Regions from separate parts of the Lysinibacillus sp. NPDC056959 genome, predicted to be linked through region 3. Evidence: riboswitches for the same ligand, from Rfam matches in the RefSeq annotation. Region 3 holds a riboswitch; each other region holds the start of a gene.
The links. A riboswitch is a leader RNA that binds a small molecule or an ion and turns the genes downstream of it on or off. The one in region 3 is predicted to bind cobalamin.
Positions count from the first base shown of each region.

Region 1: linked by a shared signal. The riboswitch ahead of ACFTQ7_RS11185 (hypothetical protein) and the one ahead of ACFTQ7_RS09405 (hypothetical protein) in region 3 are both predicted to bind cobalamin.
Region 2: linked by a shared signal. The riboswitch ahead of ACFTQ7_RS17200 (ribonucleoside-diphosphate reductase subunit alpha) and the one ahead of ACFTQ7_RS09405 (hypothetical protein) in region 3 are both predicted to bind cobalamin.

Region 1 covers NZ_JBHURE010000007.1:148,054-151,271, reverse strand. Annotated here, with positions in the region: gene ACFTQ7_RS11190 (ABC transporter substrate-binding protein) at 462-1,424, opposite strand; gene ACFTQ7_RS11185 (hypothetical protein) at 1,429-1,968, opposite strand; cobalamin riboswitch at 2,166-2,355, opposite strand; gene ACFTQ7_RS11180 (hypothetical protein) at 2,606-3,154, opposite strand.
Region 2 covers NZ_JBHURE010000016.1:82,177-85,394, forward strand. Annotated here, with positions in the region: gene ACFTQ7_RS17190 (ECF transporter S component) at 1-454, shown strand, start outside; gene ACFTQ7_RS17195 (hypothetical protein) at 451-1,134, shown strand; cobalamin riboswitch at 1,245-1,431, shown strand; gene ACFTQ7_RS17200 (ribonucleoside-diphosphate reductase subunit alpha) at 1,595-3,218, shown strand, end outside.
Region 3 covers NZ_JBHURE010000006.1:37,551-40,768, reverse strand. Annotated here, with positions in the region: gene ACFTQ7_RS09410 (GTP-binding protein) at 1-220, shown strand, start outside; gene ACFTQ7_RS09405 (hypothetical protein) at 582-1,346, opposite strand; cobalamin riboswitch at 1,591-1,775, opposite strand; gene ACFTQ7_RS09400 (SPOR domain-containing protein) at 2,040-2,321, opposite strand; gene ACFTQ7_RS09395 (hypothetical protein) at 2,506-2,922, shown strand; gene ACFTQ7_RS09390 (hypothetical protein) at 3,070-3,218, opposite strand, start outside.

The sequences.
Region 1 (3,218 bases), on a different contig from region 3:
TCTTAGACCAACGAGAGATTTATTGGGGGTGTTTCTCTATTGAGGCAGAGCAGTTATCCACTTCATTCTTTCTCTTTCTAACCCATGCGGAACAGTTATCCACTTTACCCGTTCTCTTTTCCACCCAAGCAGAGCAGTTATCCACTTTACCCGTTCTCTTTTCCACCCAAGCGGAGCAGTTATCCACTTTACTCGTTCTCTTTCCCACCTAAGCGGAGCAGTTATCCACTTCACCCGTTCTCTTTCCCACCCAAGCCGAGCAGTTATCCACTTTACCCGTTCTCTTTTCCACCCAAGCCGAGCAGTTATCCACTTTACCCGTTCTCTCTTCCACCCAAGCCGAGCAGTTATCCACTTGATTCTTTCTCTTTCTAACCCAAGCGGAACAGTTATCCTTTTTATCCATAAAAAAAAGCTGCCCTTGATAAAGGACAGCTCAAAACACTATTTTTCAATATCAATTATTTAAATAACTCAGGGTATACTGCTTTTGCGATTAACTCAACAGCTTCGCCAATACGCGGACCTGGACGACTTGAAATATCAGTATCTATATAATAAACCGCTTTATTTTGAATAGCAGTGATTGAATTCCATCCACCACGTGAAAGAATTTCTTCCGTTGTGTTTTTCATGTCTACTGTTGTTAAAATAACAGCTGGGTTTTTCGCAATGACATCTTCCTCAGATACCTTTGCCCAGCTTTCAAGGTCAGCAAAAACGTTGTTAACGTTTGCAGCATTTAAAATCTCTTGTTGGAATGTACCAGAACCAGCTGTATAGATGTCTGGCTTTGGACTAATTTCTAAATAGATATTTTTTGGTTCTTTCACATCTTTAACTTTCGCTTGGACATCTGCAATTTTAGCTTTAATATCTTCATTTAACTTTTCGCCTTTATCTTTGATGCCCATAACCGTTGCGACTTGTTCGATATCCCCATAAACATCATCAAATGATTTAGCTGACTGAATGGCAAACACTTTAATACCCGCATCTTCGAGACCTTTTAAGGCATTTAAATTTTCTTCATCGCCTCCAGTTGTATAGGCAATAACTACGTCTGGCTTTAACGCTAAAATACGCTCGCTATTGAATATTGTAGAAGTAGAAACACGCTCAATTTTTTGCGCTTCTTCTGGATACGTATCATACTCTGTTGCACCTACGATTTTATCGCCAACGCCTAGCGCAAATAAAATCTCTGTATTACTCGGTTGTAATGAAACAATAGTTTTAGGTACTGCATTAAACTCAACTTCTACACCACGGTCATCCTTAACTTTATAGCTAGTAGTTTTCTCAACTTGTTGATCTTCTTTAGAAACAGCATCTTTATTTGTATCCTCTTTCGTGCCACAGCCAACTAATACAAGTGCCAACATCAACACAGAAAGCCATTGTAGCTTAAACATTTTCTTCATTTCATTAACTCTCCTTTTTCTTTTTCATCGGGTATGACTTACTAATAAACGGTATTTCAGCAATACCAGCATGCTGATTCATATAGACAGCCATTACAAAAAATACATTGGTTAGCAATCCTAAATAATCAAAGAGAATAGCTGGTACTTCGCGTTCTTCAGATACTTTGTGCAAAACACGGTATGATTTTTTCGCTTCACTACGACATAAATGTAATGCAGAAGCTGCATCTGTTCCTTGAGGTAATACAAAGTTTTGTATTTCCTCTTTAACATGACTAACATAGAAATCATAGCGATCACTAAGCCGAGTCAAATCATCTTCGGTTACAGCTAATTTACCTCGAACCGAGCCATTTACATGGTAAGCCATTGGCAAAATGGCTAGTAAATCATCTGCTACTACCTCTACCGTTTCTTTTTTAACCGCCGCCAATGCTACACCAATATGTGTTGTTAGGCTATCCGTTCGAATTTCAAAATCTACTGTAGATGCCTTTTCACGCATAAATGGATAACAAGAATAACGTGCATCTTTTTTCAAATATAAATCCCCGCTTTCCTTCATGAAAAATTCTTCCCTTAATAACACCTCGGCTTACACCAGGTGAATTATAAGCGCATAAAAAAAACGTTGTTCCCACTCCTAAGGAAACAACGAAAAATAGCATAAATAGTGTCGCATAAATACGACATAGCCTATGTATTTGCCGCATATTCTCCTAGATTCCGAAGAGTTATCTATACGTTCAAACAAAGGTCGGTCTCCTGGCTTGTACAGCTCACTACGTTCATAAAAAACCTTCCCATCGGATAATTCGACAGTGGTATATCTTTACGACTTCTGTACTTACAGTTGCGGAAACAGCTCCGGTTTTTCACCGAATTCCCGATTATGCTATAGTTTAGCACCTTTATTCTGCAAGAATTATTCACTTGTTATGCAGTTTATCATAGATTGATAGGAAAAAATAGCTGTGGAATTTTAGAATAAACAACGATGGATAAAAATCATGCAGGTATTACCGTATGCACGCGGATATATTCACTGCCCCATTGGGTATTCATCCTGCTCGTGCAAATATTTATTATGCCTCATAAATTAAAGCATTTAATTTTTTCATACGTTATAAAAACTATTTCTCATAATGAAAGAATTTGCAACAAATAGTCATTAACTTTTATCGGATGGCATTTTTATATTTCTTTTTGGATTTAACATCTTTCTCTTCCTCAATTAAACGCTGTGCAATTTTTAGTAGTTTGGGGTCATTTGTTGCATCGAATAGCTTTTTAAAGGATACAATAATATCATAGCGTATTAATGTCGGGTGCTTTTCGTCTAAGCATGTTTGATATCTTTTAGCCAAATATGATACGACTAAATCTCTTTGTACCTGCCCCGCTAAGCCTATTTTCCAAATTGCCTGTAAAGTATGCCTCACAGTGACTGTTTCTTCATCATACGTTACTGCCCAAATCTTTAAGAAGTCCTCTAATACTCTTTCTTCAGGATCGCTTTTTGCTGCCAGTGCGCATAAAAATTGTGCAGCACTTGCACGTATATGTCCATTTTTGTATGTAAGAGTTTGAACTAGTTGTTCCCAAACTGAATAGGTCCAATCAACTGGTTCCTGCATAATTTTCATTAATTCTTCGTATGATTTGTATTGAATATCACGGTCACGCTCTGTTAAATTACTAAAAAGTTGCAAAATCTCTTTTTCCATGATTCATCCCTACCTTTATTGTTTCAGAACGTAAAAAATAGTGTACTTGTAAGTGTTATCTCAT
Region 2 (3,218 bases), on a different contig from region 3:
GGTAGCGGCAATTTGTGCAGTAGGTGCAGTCATTAAAATTCCAACATTTATTACAACTGCTGCGCTTGACTCTGCACCGGCATTTTTGAGCGTTGTATTTTTATCGCCAGTATTAGCTGGTGTTGCGGGAGTCATTGGGCATTTTATCTCAGCCCTAACTACTGGCTTCCCTTTTGGACCACTACATATAATTATCGCAGTGGAAATGTTTATCGTTGTATGGATCTTTGGGGTTATGCATAAAAAAGGCATGCATTTCTGGAAATGGCCTGTGGCACTTATTTTAAATGGTGTCGTGGCACCTATACCATTTTACTTTATTATTAGTCCGGCGTTTTACTGGACGTCATTGACTAGTCTTCCACTGGCAACACTCATTAATCTAGTGATCGTTGCGGTGGCGATGCCAGTTCTGTCGAAGGTGTTTGTGCGTAAGGAAGGTCGAGTACATTGAGAAATGCAATAAAAATAGGTGAGTTCATTGCGACAACCGATAATGCCGCTGCAATTGGCGAAAAGCTACAAGATGTTGTGTCTGCTCCAGATCAGCTTACAGCATATTTTACTGCACGTGTTACATTTTTAGAGCAGCTTGCTGCAAATGCTTTACCAAAGCATATTTTACTTGCTAATTTTTCAGGGGATGCTGCATGGTCTCGTTATGTTGCAGGCATTCAACAGGTTTTTGAGGAGGCTGGCCTTTTTTGTCCGCAAATAGACGGTAGTTCAGAGACTAATATGCCAACTTTACAATCAGGCTTGTCAATAACGATGCTTGGGGAGCAGCAGAAACGTACAGCAACTAAGCATGAGCAACTAAGTTGGTACACATATGGTTTGCCACTTGTAGGCAATGAAATCCTTGCACAACCTGAAGATGTCGCACAGCTGCAACCTATTTTTCAAGCGTGGAAAGAGGGAATTGTGCAGCAAGTATGGCCAGTTGGATCAAAAGGTTTACAAGCAGAATTTAGCCGACTTTTTGGCGAGCAACAGGTCAATAGTGCATTAGATATTGAGAAAACGGCTGGTCCATGTGCAGTAGTTTTACTAGGAATTAATCCAGAAAAAGAGCAGCTAGTACAAAAATATTTTCCTAGAAATTTTGAAAAACTACGTAAAACTGCATTGTAATCGGGCTTGCTTCGAGAAAAAGTAGCACTTTAAAAAATTCAAGGGGCAAAACGCCTATTGCAACTATAAACACTATATGTTAGATTTGTTTAGGAGTTAAAACACAATATATAGTATTTTGGACGAGCGGTACCAAATATGGTTTAAAAGGGAATTCGGAAAAGAGTCATCTTAGGCCGAAGCTGTCCCCGCAACTGTAAGTGCTGACAAATGATGAATAGGCCACTGTAAAGAACGGGAAGGCCATCATTTGGAGGAAGCATGAGCCAGGAGACCTGCCGATCTGTTCAAGACAGCAACACATTCTTCGGGGATTGAGAAGTGGAGGCGAGAGATTTGTCCACTTCTTAGTGTGCATGTCCTTCATTTCCATTTCCGATTTTACTGCGATCACGTAACCGATAAGTGTTGCGTGATCGCTTTTTGTGTTGCTGGAGAAAGAAAGGGAGAGAATGTATACATGACAATTCAAATCGAACAGCAAATTGCTAAGCTCAAGAAAAGTTATACGGAGGATGAACTCGAAAGTTTTGTAAGATTATCGGATCGATGGCTACGAAAAAACGACAATGCGACATTTGAAGCATGGGCGGATGCGATGATTTTACAAACGCTTAGCCTAATTGATGAGGAGGAGCCATACTGGACATTCGTCGCAGCTCAAATTTATTTAGAAAAACTATATGATCAATTTGCAATGCGCCGTGGCGTTTCAGTGCAAGATGTTTATAAATGTTTCCCGGAACAATTAGCACGCTATACAGAAGCTGGTTTGTATCATGAAAGTTTAACAACAAAATATAGTGAGCAGGATCTTCAAGAACTCGCTTCCTATTTAGAATCAAGTCGAGATGAATTGTTTACGTATATTGGCTTAAAAACATTAATGGACCGCTATGTAGTCCGTGATTACACGAAAACACCAGTAGAGCTACCACAGGAACGATGGATGGTCATTGCGATGACCCTTATGCAGGATGAAACAGAAAATCGTTTAGAAAAAGTACGTGAATCTTACTGGGCAATGAGTAATTTATATATGACTGTGGCAACACCTACATTATCGAATGCAGGTAAAACACATGGCCAGCTATCTAGCTGCTTTATCGATACAGTAGATGATAGTTTACAAAGTATTTATGACACGAATACAGATGTTGCAACATTATCGAAATACGGTGGTGGTATTGGTGTTTATATGGGTAAAATTCGTAGCCGAGGCTCATCAATTAAAGGCTTTAAAGGTGCATCTAGTGGTGTTCTACCATGGATTAAACAGCTTAATAATACGGCGGTTTCAGTCGATCAGCTAGGTCAACGACAAGGAGCTATTGCTGTTTATTTAGATGTTTGGCACAAAGACGTCTTTACGTTTTTAGATTTACGCTTAAACAATGGGGATGAGCGTTTGCGTGCCCATGATATTTTCACAGGGCTATGCTTACCGGATTTATTTATGGAAACGGTTGAAGAGCGCGGGGAATGGCATTTATTTGATCCACATGAAGTACGAGAAGTTATGGGCTTTTCACTAGAGGATTTCTACGATGAGAAAAAAGGTGATGGCACTTTCCGTACTAAATATGCAGAATGTATTGCGAATCCATTATTAAGCCGTGAAGTTGTGCCAGCGATTGATATTATGAAACGTATTATGCGCTCGCAGCTTGAAACAGGCGTGCCGTTTATGTTTTATCGAGATGAAGTAAATCGCATGAATCCGAATAAGCATGAGGGAATGGTTTATAGCTCGAACCTGTGCACAGAAATATTCCAAAATATGTCAGCTACTGAATTCGAGTCTATTACTCTAGAAGATGATGTTATCGTAACACGTCGCAAGCCTGGCGATTTCGTTGTATGTAACTTATCATCTATCAATTTAGGTAGAGCTGTACCGGCTGGTGTTTTAGAAAAATTAATTCCGATTCAAGTACGTATGTTAGATAATGTTATTGCGTTAAATACAATTCCAGTAAAACAAGCAGAGCGTACGAACTTACGCTACCGAGGCATTGGACTTGGAACATTTGGCTGGCATCATTTATTAGCTTTGAAAGAAATTCAATGGGAGTCTGAGGAAG
Region 3 (3,218 bases):
CAGTACAACCTTTGCCGCCTACACCAATGGGAAAGGCGTACTTTCCCTACAATTTGATGGCTACGATACATGTCACAATACAGAAGAAATTATTGCGCAAATAAGCTACGATAAGAACGCCGATCCCGACTATACATCCTCTAGTATTTTTTGCGCAAAAGGCAAGGGCTACTCCGTTCCATGGCACGAAGCACAAGCAGCAATGCATTGTATTGACTAAATTCATAAAAACAGGACATGATTTGTTAGATCAATGTCCTGTTTTCTTATGTTTCATGAAGAGTTACTATACTTTTGTGAGTAATCTTGCTTCGCGCGGGTATTTACCTTCCTTCCGCGGGTATTTGCCTTTCTTCCGCGGGTATTCCCCTTCCTTCTGCGGGTATTTGCCTTTCTTCCGCGGGTATTCCCCTTCCTTCTGCGGGTATTTGCCTTTCTTTCGCGGGTATTTACCTTCCTTCCGCGGGTATTCTTGCTTCGCCCGGGTATCTACCCTATACTGACAACTCCATTCTACTACCTTGCCAGGCATATACCTTCACCTCGGGGTATTGAAATTCATCCCGCACATTTTTAATTTACTAAGCTTGTATCGTTTTCTGTCCCTGTTTATTAATAAGATATGAAGATTCCACCACAACGTAGCTATAGGATTGTGAGAAATCCATTAAAACTTTGCCAGGTCGACTTTTCAAAAGTTGTAAATTATCAATCAGTTCAAGCAATAGTTCATGACCTTTTCCACGTGGGTGCCAGTTTAAATGATTATCATTTAGTTCCTTCACAGCTTTTAGAAATTGATGATACTCTCGCTCTATAAAATTGATTAGTTGTTTATTTTTATAAACTACTCGTGATAAATCCTCTACATATACTTCATAAAAGCGCATCACTATCGAGCACAATAAATCATTGACCCGAGCGGCACTTAGTATTGGCTTAGGGGCTTGGGAAAGTCGCTCTAGATTTGGTTTTGCACGCGTCGAATCGATACGTGTAATTAAATGAAAATGTTCACCATTAACATCGTACACAATTGGATTTGTCGGCATATACATCATAAAATCATTTGTTTTTGTTTTAAGTTGATCTGTAATAATTGCTTTTGCAAAAAGGTGGCCATGAAAACTTTCATTTTGAATCCAAATAATATCTTTGTTATATAAAATTTGATCAAACAATCGTTCATTACTAATAAGATTGCTAGCTATTAATTGATCGACAAGGGATTCTACAACCATTCTTGTTGTAGCTTTCTTGGCAATTTCAGTGCGTGGCTGCTTACAAATTTTCATTTCTACATATTGCGAATCCTGTGCTGTACTTACATGAATATTCGTCATCATTGCATCCTCTTTTCGTACATATTTTTCAAAACGGAAGTCTTCTTTTACATAAAAAAAGGATTTCCTACAACTAGAGGAAATCCTTCATTCTATCTTTTTCATTCATCACATAATGTCAAATGATACCCAAGCATAAAAGAATTGCCTTGAAAGCGATTACCTTCTTTTTGGGCGTTTGACGTACGGTGACGAACAGAGCATTCTGTTTTGTCAATATGCCACCTCCTATTCCTCGTAGGGTTATGGTGTGTACTCATAATAGGCAGGTATCCTGACTCATGGTCATCACTACTTTTCACCTTCCCGTCGTTAAACAGTGGTATATGAAAAGTCGCTCACATTTACAGTTGCGGGACAGTGTCGGATTTGCACCGACTTCCCTTTTAAGCGTTATCAAGAGATAAACGCACCTATTATTTATTAATATTAAATTGTAATTTAACACACTAATACATGTAGAGTAGATATTCCTTTTGTATTTCTGGTTTAAATTGTAATATGTATTCTAGTATTTGTCAAAAGACAAAAAAGGGCTATCCCAAATTAATGAGATAACCCTATTAATTATTCTAATTTTCCCAAACCTGACCTCCATAATTGGTCGGTGAGGTCAATTTGCAAGGTTATCATTTGGACAAACTGTAAGGCAAAAATTAACGCGGGTGTGAATCTGCGTACCTGTTTTGGGTACGGCTATTGCATTCTACCAATGATAGAACAAAATGCGGAACGCCCTTCCTCAATAAGTAGTTTACATGCAAATTCACATTGAACTTGTGAAGTGTAATGTCCCGACTGAATACGGTAACCATCCTTCTCATTACCGAACACCTCACCATATCCGAGGTATTTCTGTGACAATAATAATTGTAAGCGTGTGTTTGCTTCTGCTCTTGTCTTGAATGGCGCTGTATGAATACGGAAGAACTTAGCACCTTTCGGAACATCAGTAAAAAGAGTTGGAAAGCAATCTATATAATAAATTCAGTCGTATCAAGGGTTTGGAGTATATTTGTGAAAATACATAATTAATAATGCTAGAAATATTAGTTCTAAGCAAATTATAGTGAGTGAAGTCTATTTAGATTTTTTATGTTCATTGTTCGAGATATGAGTTATTATATAAACATTGCTTTCTATTAATTAGGAGTTGTTTTGTGTGAAAGATAATCTTAAGAAATATGTTATTTTATCCCTAACCATAGTATTTTCGGTATTTACGGCACTGTATTTATATGATAAATATCAAGAATATCAATTTGATAAGGGCATTGCAGATGAAAATGAAAAAAAATTAGAGCAAGAAAGGGAAAGATTTCTGAATAAAGTGAAGGTTGAATTTAAAAGGGATACTTCTTTTGATACATTTGCTGTTGAAATTACAAATTTTAATGACAGAACTATTCATGGATATATAGAAGTCACAATTCTCGATAAAAATGAAGAAGTATTATGGGAAGAATTAGTTTTCATTCCAGAAGATGGAATAAAAAGTGGGGATACGTATAGATACGTAAAGGATTATGATTCAGTTGAAAATGCTGATTCAGTTAAATTCGAAAAATCGGTTTATTAGTTAATTGCACATCATACATATCAAACACGCTACCTATCATGGTTTGCGTGTTTTTTGTTTTGTATAGACAATACTAATTTAAATGTTAACGTTTATTAATAATATTTATTATATAAAGGTTAACTTTTTAGTATAACTTATATTTTTTTAAAAAAGATAATTAAAACCATTCCCATAAATACGGAACTTATTAACCTTCTTACCAGTCAATGAACCGTCTGTATTATCTGCTAAAACTTTATATTTTACTTTGCCATCTGCAATAGTAATATCTACGTTTGTATAGCGTTTCACTT